3 regions of the Rhizobium sp. LjRoot98 genome follow, and region 1 is predicted to be linked to each of the others. Evidence: riboswitches for the same ligand, from Rfam matches in the RefSeq annotation. Region 1 holds a riboswitch; each other region holds the start of a gene.
The links. Region 1 has a riboswitch for cobalamin ahead of cobU (bifunctional adenosylcobinamide kinase/adenosylcobinamide-phosphate guanylyltransferase). Riboswitches for the same ligand answer to the same signal wherever they lie in the genome.
Positions count from the first base shown of each region.

Region 2: linked by a shared signal. The riboswitch ahead of nrdH (glutaredoxin-like protein NrdH) and the one ahead of cobU (bifunctional adenosylcobinamide kinase/adenosylcobinamide-phosphate guanylyltransferase) in region 1 are both predicted to bind cobalamin.
Region 3: linked by a shared signal. The riboswitch ahead of ACSQ3J_RS28075 (TonB-dependent receptor) and the one ahead of cobU (bifunctional adenosylcobinamide kinase/adenosylcobinamide-phosphate guanylyltransferase) in region 1 are both predicted to bind cobalamin.

Region 1 is NZ_CAXUPW020000002.1:371,841-375,115, forward strand. Features, by position in the region: gene ACSQ3J_RS10355 (chloride channel protein) at 1-1,235, opposite strand, end outside; cobalamin riboswitch at 1,379-1,774, shown strand; gene cobU (bifunctional adenosylcobinamide kinase/adenosylcobinamide-phosphate guanylyltransferase) at 1,950-2,474, shown strand; gene cobW (cobalamin biosynthesis protein CobW) at 2,478-3,275, shown strand, end outside.
Region 2 is NZ_CAXUPW020000007.1:40,518-43,792, reverse strand. Features, by position in the region: gene ACSQ3J_RS20915 (multidrug effflux MFS transporter) at 1-887, shown strand, start outside; cobalamin riboswitch at 1,057-1,280, shown strand; gene nrdH (glutaredoxin-like protein NrdH) at 1,544-1,765, shown strand; gene nrdI (class Ib ribonucleoside-diphosphate reductase assembly flavoprotein NrdI) at 1,783-2,190, shown strand; gene nrdE (class 1b ribonucleoside-diphosphate reductase subunit alpha) at 2,250-3,275, shown strand, end outside.
Region 3 is NZ_CAXUPW020000015.1:44,068-47,342, forward strand. Features, by position in the region: gene ACSQ3J_RS28075 (TonB-dependent receptor) at 1-1,695, opposite strand, end outside; cobalamin riboswitch at 1,722-1,919, opposite strand; gene ACSQ3J_RS28080 (FecCD family ABC transporter permease) at 2,107-3,114, opposite strand; gene ACSQ3J_RS28085 (ABC transporter substrate-binding protein) at 3,193-3,275, opposite strand, start outside.

The sequences.
Region 1 (3,275 bases):
GGAAAATCACCGGTGATTTCCAGCGCCAGGAAGGTCATGGTCAATGGCCCGCCGATGACGGCGACCGCCAGCGCGCTCATGCCGACAACGGCATAGATGACCGGTGTCAACGTTGCATGGGCAAAGATGTAGGGCGCAGAAAAGGCAAACAGCTTGCCGAGCAGCGCACCCATAAACAGCGAGGCAAAGAACAGGCCGCCACGAAATCCTGAACCGATCGAGACGGCCGAGGCGAGCGATTTCAGGAGGAACAGACCGATCAACATCGGGATCGCCGGCGAACTGGCGAGATTGAGGTGCAAGGCGCCGTGACCGGCCGAAAGAACCTGCGGTGAGACCAGCGCCAGAAGGCCAACGACGACACCACCAAGCGCAGGCCGCATCGGCGCAGGGATCGAACTGCGGCGGGCAAGACCCTCGACCAGCGAGACACCCTTCATCAACAGGATGCCCATGCCGGCACAGAAGCAGCCGAGCAGCAATGCTGGCAGATAGTCGGCCGGAACGACCGCGCCGAACTGCCCGACATCGATGGTGAAATCACCGGCATAGAGCCATCGGGCGACGAGATTGGCGATCAATGCGGATACGACGACCGGCGTCAGCGACACGATCGTATAGGTGCCGATGATCAGCTCGAACGCATAGAAGGCGCCAGTCAAGGGTGCGTTGAACGCGGCGGCGATGGCTCCGGCGGCGCCACAGCCGACCAGCGTGCGCAGATCCGAGCGGCGAAGCTGCAGCGAAACGCCGAGCTTGGAGGCGATGCCGGACGCAAGCTGGGTGTACCCGGCCTCAAGCCCGACAGAGGCGCCAAAGCCGTTGGAGATCAGGTTCTGGACCGCGACGATGATGCTGTCGGTCAAGGACAGCCGGCCGCCATGCAGGGCGTTGGCCTCGATCGGGTCGACCATTGGCTTTTTACGCCACGACGCCAGAAGAAGCATCACAAGGCCAAGAATGATCCCGCCGACGACCGGCGCGATCAACACCGAGATTTCGCCCCGCAGATCGCTCGCGCTCAACCTTTGTTCGTCGGCAATCCCGAAAATCAGGCTGTGCAGGCGGCTGGATATGATGCTCATCGCGGTCACGGCGAGACCTGACGTGATGCCGACGATCATGCCCGCGACGACCAGGCCGAGTTCACTGCGCCGCGCAAAGGCCCGCATGCGTCCACGGTCAAACAGCAGCGAGAGATAGCCGAGGCGGCGCAGGTCGAATTTGGGTATCATCTTCAGCTTCATTGCCAGGCCATCCAGTCTCCGCGCCGTCCTAGAAGGCATGGCATTGGAGATCAAGTGAAGTCTTGATCACATCACGCTAAACCGAGGTGGCGGAGATAGTGTCGCAATTGACTTGATCCAGGTGAGCGCCTAATCATCAGTCATTGGATGGTTCCCGATATGCTTGTGCATGCCGGGAGTAAATGGGAATGCGACGGGCCGGACCCAAGCCGGGCGTCCTTATCGCAGCCGACCCCGCGACTGTAGAACGGTCAGGGTTCACCATTCGGGAAAGCCGGTGCTTCCGGACTGTCCGCATTCGCGGCAGCGGCACGCATCGGCCCAACCGGAAAAGCCACTGGAGTGGCATTACGATCAGCCGGGGCCGGACGCCTCTATTGTCTACGAATCGTCCACCTCTTCGTGATGCCTGCCGATTGCGGTCAAGCAATCTGGCGCAAACCTCCGGGAAGGCGAGGTGGGCCCGTTCGTCCCTTTGGGGACGTGGCGCCGTGAGCCAGGAGACCTGCCATCCTCAAGAGCCCCATCTTAGCGAGGGGCTCGCACGATCCAGGGAGAGATACTCCCGATGCCAGCACGGAGGTTGTCATGGCTTTATCATCCCGTTCCCCGAACGGCCCGTTTTGCATTGCCGCGCTTTTTCGCTTGCGTGGTCCATTGGTCTGCCTACTTCCCGGCGCGCGCTGAGGCCAGGACCATTCCATGACATCGAAACAATCAGGCAGCACGCTGGTTCTCGGCGGCGCTCGTTCCGGCAAATCCACTTTCGCTGAAAAACTTGTGACGGCGTCGGGTCTCAATATGCATTACGTCGCGACAGGAAGAGCCTGGGACGGCGAGATGCAGGCAAGGATTGCCGAGCATCGCGATCGCCGCGGGCCGGACTGGCAAACCCATGAAGAGCCGCTTGAGCTTGCTGCCTGTCTGAAGGCGATCGATGCGCCGGATCGCATCATTCTGATTGATTGCCTGACGCTCTGGGTCACCAATCTGATGATGGAGCACCGGGATATCGCGGCGGAATTTGAACGGCTTGCGGCTTATGTGCCGCAGGCCAAGGCCCGGCTGGTTTTCGTGTCCAACGAGGTCGGGCTTGGCATCGTGCCGGAGAACCGAATGGCGCGCGATTTTCGCGACCATGCCGGCCGGCTGCACCAGATCATTGCGGAGATATCCGCTGACGTCTATTTTATCGCGGCTGGATTGCCGCTGAAAATGAAGGGTTGATCCATGACCAATGAAAAAGCCGCCCACGGCAAGATTCCTGCCACCGTCATCACCGGCTTCCTCGGCGCCGGCAAGACGACGATGATCCGCAACATCCTGCAGAATGCGGAAGGACGCCGCATCGCGCTGATCATCAACGAGTTCGGCGATCTCGGCGTCGATGGCGAGGTGCTGAAGGGCTGCGGCGCCGAAGCCTGCAGCGAGGACGATATCATCGAGCTGACCAACGGCTGCATCTGCTGCACCGTCGCCGATGATTTCATCCCGACGATGACCAAGCTGCTTGAGCGTGAAAATCGCCCGGACCATATCGTCATCGAGACGTCCGGCCTGGCGCTGCCGCAGCCGCTGATCGCCGCTTTCAACTGGCCGGATATCCGCAGCGAAGTCACGGTCGACGGTGTCGTTACCGTGGTGGACAGCGCTGCCGTTGCCGCCGGGCGTTTTGCCGACGACCACGACAAGGTCGATGCGCTGCGCGTCAACGACGACAATCTCGATCATGAAAGCCCGATCGAAGAACTGTTCGAAGATCAGCTGACCGCGGCCGACCTGATCATTCTCAACAAAACCGACCTGCTCGATTCGACCGGCCTTGCCTTTGTCCGCAACGAAGTTTCATCGCGCACCAGCCGCAAGCCTGCGATGATCGAGGCAAAGAACGGCGAGGTTTCGGCCGCTGTCCTGCTCGGCCTCGGTGTCGGCACCGAAAACGACCTCGCCAACCGCAAGTCCCATCATGAGATGGAACACGAGGCCGGCGAAGAGCATGATCACGACGAATTCGACAGTTTTGTCGTC
Region 2 (3,275 bases), on a different contig from region 1:
AGGGCATCGGCGGGGCCGCCGGCATGGTCATCCCGCGTGCCATCGTCCGCGACATGCATACCGGCGTGCAGGCCGCCCGGCTGATGTCGCTGTTGATGCTGGTTTTCAGCATCTCGCCAATCCTGGCGCCGCTGACCGGCAGTGCCGTCATCGAATTCTACGGCTGGCGTGGCGTGTTCTGGGCCGTGATGATCGCCGCCTTCATCGGCCTCATCCTGCTGGCGACGCAATTGCAGGAAACCCGCCTTAGGGAACATCGTGCCGAAAGCGGTTTGCGCAGCGCCATGGCGGCATATGGCCTGCTGCTCAGGGACAAGAATTTCCTGACGCTGACCTTCATCGGCGGGCTCGGTATTTCCAGCTTCCTCGTCTATCTCGCCAACTCGCCCTTCGTGCTGATCGATTATTATGGGCTGACGCCGACGCAATACAGCTTCGCCTTCTCCGTCAATGCCGTGTCTTTTTTCGCGGTATCGCAGGCGACCGGCTGGTTCGGCGAGCGTTTTGGGCTTGTTCGCGTCATGCGGATTGCCGTAACGGCCTTTGCACTGACCATGGCTGCGATGGCCATCGTCATGAGCCTTGGTTTCAACCAGCTTCCGGTCATGGCCGCGTTCCTGTTCGTCGGCTACGGCTTCCTCGGCCTGGTCATTCCGACCAGCGCGGTGCTGGCACTGGAGGATCACGGCGAGATTGCCGGCACGGCATCGTCGCTGATGGGCACGCTGCATTTCGTCACGGCCGCCGTCGCCATGGTGATCGCATCGGTGTTCTTCGACGGTACCGCCGTCCCAATGGCCATGGGCATCGCGCTTTGCGCCGTTGGCGCGCTGTTGCTCACCCAGGCCACGATCGGCCGCCGCCGCGCGGTTGCCGCTGCCGAGTAAATCGGCATTCGCAATATCCTGGAATATCGAAGGCCCGGGGCGATGCTCCGGGCCTTTTGCAATTCCTGTGACCCGGTATTAACGCCCCATTATCCACAATGCCGGAAAAATTATGTGCCAGGAGGCATGTTTCCGAAGCCTACACATTGACGTTGTTTTCACGTCGTATACTATATCTAGTGTTCAAGGTTCCTCTGACTCGCAAGATTCGGAGGCTAAGAGGGAATGCGGTGCGTTCAGCCATTTTGGCGGGGCAAATCCGGAGCTGCCCCCGCAACTGTAAGCGGCAAGTGCCTGTTTCATTTCAAGTCACTGAAGGCATCGGTCTTCGGGAAGACGGAGCAGGCGCCACGACCCGCAAGCCAGGAGACCTGCCTTAAACAAAACGTCCACGGGCGGGGTGTCCGGAAGGTCGCGTGATGTGCAGCGGAATGACTCCGCTTTGTGTTGCGTTCTTCCGATGTCCGCCAAAAAAGGCTTCGGGGTGAAGGCATGTCAGTCAATCGAATTCGCAGACCACGAGATGCGGGATCGCGATCGGCGGTACACGCCTAGCCTGCTCGCCAGCTCGCAATGAAAACCACACGATCGGATCCGCGTGCAGCGGCTCGGAACCCTTTCGTGCGCCCGCAACATCACAGACCACGAGGACCATCATGAACATCACCGTCTACAGCAAGCCTTCCTGCGTCCAGTGCACCGCGACCTATCGCGCGCTCGATCGTGAAGGTATCGACTATCAGGTCATCGATATCTCCAAGGACGAGGACGCCTTCGCAAAGGTGATCGGTCTCGGATACCAGCAGGTTCCGGTCGTGATTGCCGGCCAAGACCATTGGGCCGGATTCCGGCCGGACAAGATCAGCGCGCTTTCTTGAGTACGGTCTGACGAGCGATGGGGCTGATCGTCTATTATTCCAGTCTGTCGGAAAACACCCATCGTTTCGTCGCCAAGCTCGGTTTGAAATCGGCCCGTATTCCCGTCAGCAGTGGCGCGAAAACGCCCGATGTGCGCGAGCCTTTCGTCCTCATCCTGCCGACCTATTGCGGCGATGATGGCCGGGGCGCCGTTCCCAAACAGGTGATCCGCTTCCTCAACGATGCGGTCAACCGATCCTTCATCCGGGGCGTGATCGCTGCCGGTAACAGCAATTTCGGCGAGACGTTCGGTCTCGCGGGTGACGTGATCTCACGCAAATGCGAAGTGCCGTATCTCTACAGGTTCGAGCTTCTGGGCACCGATGAGGACGTCGCCAACGTTAGAAACGGATTGGAACGATTTTGGACGTCTCAGAGACTTTGACGCGGAATGCGGGCGCAAAACCGCTCAACAGTTTTCCTCATTCCGCTGCCGAACGCCCTTTGAAGGCGACGGAAACGGCGATTGACTATCACGCGCTGAACGCGATGCTGAACCTCTATGACGACGAGGGGAAGATTCAGCTCGACAAGGACCGGCTGGCCGCGAAGCAGTATTTCCTCCAGCACGTCAACCAGAACACCGTGTTCTTCCATAATCTGCGGGAGAAGCTCGATTATCTGGTGACCGAAGGCTATTACGAGCGCGAGGTTCTCGACCAGTATTCGTTCAACTTCGTGCGCGACCTCTACGATCACGCCTATGCGAAGAAGTTCCGCTTTCCGACCTTCCTCGGAGCCTTCAAGTATTACACCAGCTACACCCTGAAAACCTTTGACGGAAAACGCTATCTTGAGCGTTATGAAGACCGCATCTGCATGGTGGCGCTGACGCTGGCGCAGGGCAATGAAGCGATCGCCCGTGACATGGTCGACGAGATCATTTCCGGAAGGTTCCAACCGGCAACGCCGACGTTCCTCAATGCCGGCAAGAAACAGCGCGGCGAGCTTGTCTCGTGTTTCCTGCTGCGGGTCGAGGACAACATGGAGAGCATCGCCCGCGGCATCAATTCGGCGCTGCAGCTGTCGAAGCGCGGTGGCGGCGTGGCCCTGTCGCTCACCAACATCCGCGAGGCGGGCGCCCCGATCAAGCAGATCGAAAACCAGTCGTCCGGCATCATTCCGGTGATGAAGCTGTTGGAAGACAGTTTTTCCTATGCCAACCAGCTCGGCGCGCGCCAGGGGGCAGGGGCGGTCTATCTGAACGCCCATCATCCCGACATCATGCGCTTCCTCGATACCAAGCGCGAAAATGCCGACGAGAAGATCCGCATCAAGACGCTGTCGCTCGGCGTTGTCGTGCCGGATATCACCTTCGAACTGGCGAAGAACAACGAGGATATGTATCTGTTCTCGCCCTACGACGTGGAGCGCGTCTATGGTGTGCCGTTCACCGAAATTTCGGTGACGGAAAAGTACCGCGAGATGGCGGATGACGCCCGCATCTCCAAGAAGAAGATCAAGGCGCGT
Region 3 (3,275 bases), on a different contig from region 1:
ATCCGACAGCGACAAAAGGTTGCCGATCGGTTCGGATGCCGCGGAGTACTGTGCGTAGAGCGCCACGTCGGGGTGTGGATTGTAAACCATACCCACCCGCCAGCTCAGCGAATCGTAAGTCCGCTCGAAAGCGACGCCGGTCTGTGGGTTGGAGCGGTTCACGGTGGGGCTGTCGTAACGCAGACCACCAACGATCGAGAACTGATCCGTCAGCGCCAGCCTGTTGTCGGCGAACAGTGAATATTGCCAGACCGTGCTGCGGTTGTTCGTGAGGAGGTTGTCTGGCCCGATGAATTTACCTGGATCGAAATCGATGGCAGGGACAGTTGAGGCGCCCGGATAGGGTGAGTTGTTGGTGTTCGCAAAGCGAATGCGGTTTATGTCGAAACCGATGACGGTGTTGTTGTCCATACCGGCAACTGTGCTGTCGAGCACCAAATCCGTGCGGTTGCCGTACTGCTCATAATCATGGTGGACGGCAATGTAGTCGCTTCGCAACACCGTTTTGGTCGCTGGCTGGTAGAGGTAGCTCTCGACGTTTCGCCATTGGCGGTCGCTCGAGATGCGGTAGCTGGTGCTGTTGAGAGTGAGATTTTCCGCAGCCTGCCACTCGGCCTTGATCTGAGTGAAGTTGTCCTGGTAGCGGTTGAGTGCGTCGGCGACGTTGTAGTTTTGCTTGCGCAGGCGTTTGTCCAGTTTCCCATCGACAAGCGGGGTACCGAAATATGCGGTGGGCTCGGTGTCGCCGTAGTCATGGGAAAAAGTGAGTTTCAGATCATCGGTGGCCTGCCAGAGGACGCTCCCGGATATGGCGAGATTCGACGCATCGCCACGTTCGATCCAGCCTCGCGTATCCCTCGCACTGACATCAAGACTATAGGCCAGGCTGTCGTTGATCGGCCCGGCGCTGCCGAAGGCCAGCCCCTTCTTGCCGTCGGTGCCGATCGTCGTCACGATCTCATTGCGGCGGCTATCGGTAAGCGGCCTCTTCGGAATGATGTTGATAGCACCGCCAATCGCACCCTCGCCGTAAAGAACGGAGGCCGGCCCATGCAGGATCTCGATGCGATCGACCGTGTACGTATCGAAGGGAAAGCTGATGGTGCCGGCTGCGGGATAGAAGCGCGTACCATCGTAAAGGCGCGCTACGGCTCCATTGCCGGTGAAGCCGCGCATGCCGAGGGAGGTACCCCCATTGCCCGGCGAGCCCAGAAAGGTGATGCCTGTGCCGTTACGTGCGATGGCCTGGTTGACGTCGGTCTGACCGCGCTTGCGGATGGTGTCTCCGTCAACGATCTCGACACTGGCAGGCGTTTCGAACGGCGTGAGATCGAGGCGACTACCCGCGTTCGACCGGGCCTTGAGATTTGGACCCGGCCCTACTCGATCACCCTTGCCGGAGACCCTGATGGTTTCCAGCTCGGTGACCTGGTCTGTGAGTGGCTTTTTACCTCGCACGACCTCCTGCGCTTCACCACTCGCCGCCGTCAAGAGGACGGCGGCGAGTGCGCTGCCAGACAGTAATGTAGCACGAATTGGACGATACTTGGGATCGAGGCGGAGGGCGGCATTTTTTGAGGCGCCTATGGCGTGAGGTTTGGAAAACAAGGTGGAATGCTCCAGCGGTACGTTGCACGTCACCGCGACCAAAGCCGCCTTCGCCGCATTGTTTTGCGGCGAAGATTCGGCTTTCACCAGGACACCCCGCCCAGCGTGTTCACGTATGACAACGGCTGACGGCAGGTCTCCTGACTCGCGGTTCGCTGCTCCCTATCGCCTTCCCAGGCGGAGCCCAGTGGCGTGTTGACAGGAAGCTAGCCGCTTACAGTTGCGGGGGCAGTCGCGGCATTGGATGCATGACATCCGCACCGCGTTCCCTTTTGATTCCCTTGCGGGAAACCGTCGCGCCTTTGTTGCGGAGCACGCGCCGGTTGTGCAAGTCACGTTTGAGACTATAGTGGCGTTCTCATGCCGTGCGACCTGTCATGATAAGGAACATTGCCATCGGTCATCCCGGTCTCCGTCGGGACAACCTGTTGAGGCTCCACAGCAGCTACGATCACATTGGTGATCCGGCGGCGGCAATGGTCCGTTCAAGGGCCCCGTTTAACGCCGCAGGATTGCAATGAAGGCAAGGCCGCCGACCAGACCGGTTATCACGCCGATCGGTATGTCCTCCGGCGCCATGACGACACGGGAGGCGATATCGGCAAGGATCAGCACCACGGCGCCGGTGAGCGCCGACAGCGGGATAACACGGACGTTGTCGCTACCGGCGGCAAGCCGGACGAAGTGTGGCACCATCAGCCCGACAAACCCGATGGCGCCCGAAAAGGCCACCATCACCCCAGTTACTAGAGCGGTGATCACGAACAACTGTGCCCGAAAGCGGACGACCGGGATGCCGAGCGTTGCGGCAGTCTCGTCGCCCATGGCCAGCGCATTGATTTCCCGTGCGCGCAAGATGAGCCAGACGAGGCAGCCGCCGAGAGCAACGGCGGGATAGACAAGGTGTGGCCATTGCGCCAGCCCCAGGCCGCCCAGCAACCAGAATACAACCGTATGAGCGGCACGAGGATCACCAAGAAAGATCAGGAGATTGGCAAGAGCTGTTGCAACGAAGGCGACGGCAATGCCTGACAACACCAGCCGGTCCGCCGCTTGGCCGGTAAAGCGGGTGACCGCGACGACGGCGATAGTGGCGAGAAGCGAACCGATGAATGCAAACAGTGGCACGGTGACGAGACCGAAGATGAGGCCGGTGTGAAGCAGCGCCAGGATCGCGCCGAGCGCGCCGCCGGAGGAAACCCCGAGCAGATGCGGGTCGGCGAGCGGATTGCGTGTGACAGCCTGCAACACGGCGCCGACGACGGCAAGACCCGCACCCACCAATGCAGCCAGAATGACGCGCGGAAAGCGGACATCCCACACGATACTATCGCGGCCTGCCGACCATGTGACCTCGATCAGGCCCGGGGCCAGCTTGTTGACAACGATGGACCAGACGGTGACGAACGAAATGGGAGCAGCGCCCAGAGAGACACCTGCCGTGATACAAAGGCCGATCAGTATTGCCGGTACGGTCACAATCAGAAGAAGTCGGCCACTGGTCATGTCAGGTCCATCTTGTCCGCAGAAAGCAAAGGCCGGGCAGATCAGCCCACCCGGCCGGGTGTTTAGGGGCCGCGGAGGCTACATGTTGCGGGGATGAAATGCGTCAGCGAGGCGGCCGATCGCATCGATGTTGCGCGGGCCGGGTGTGGCTTCGACATAGT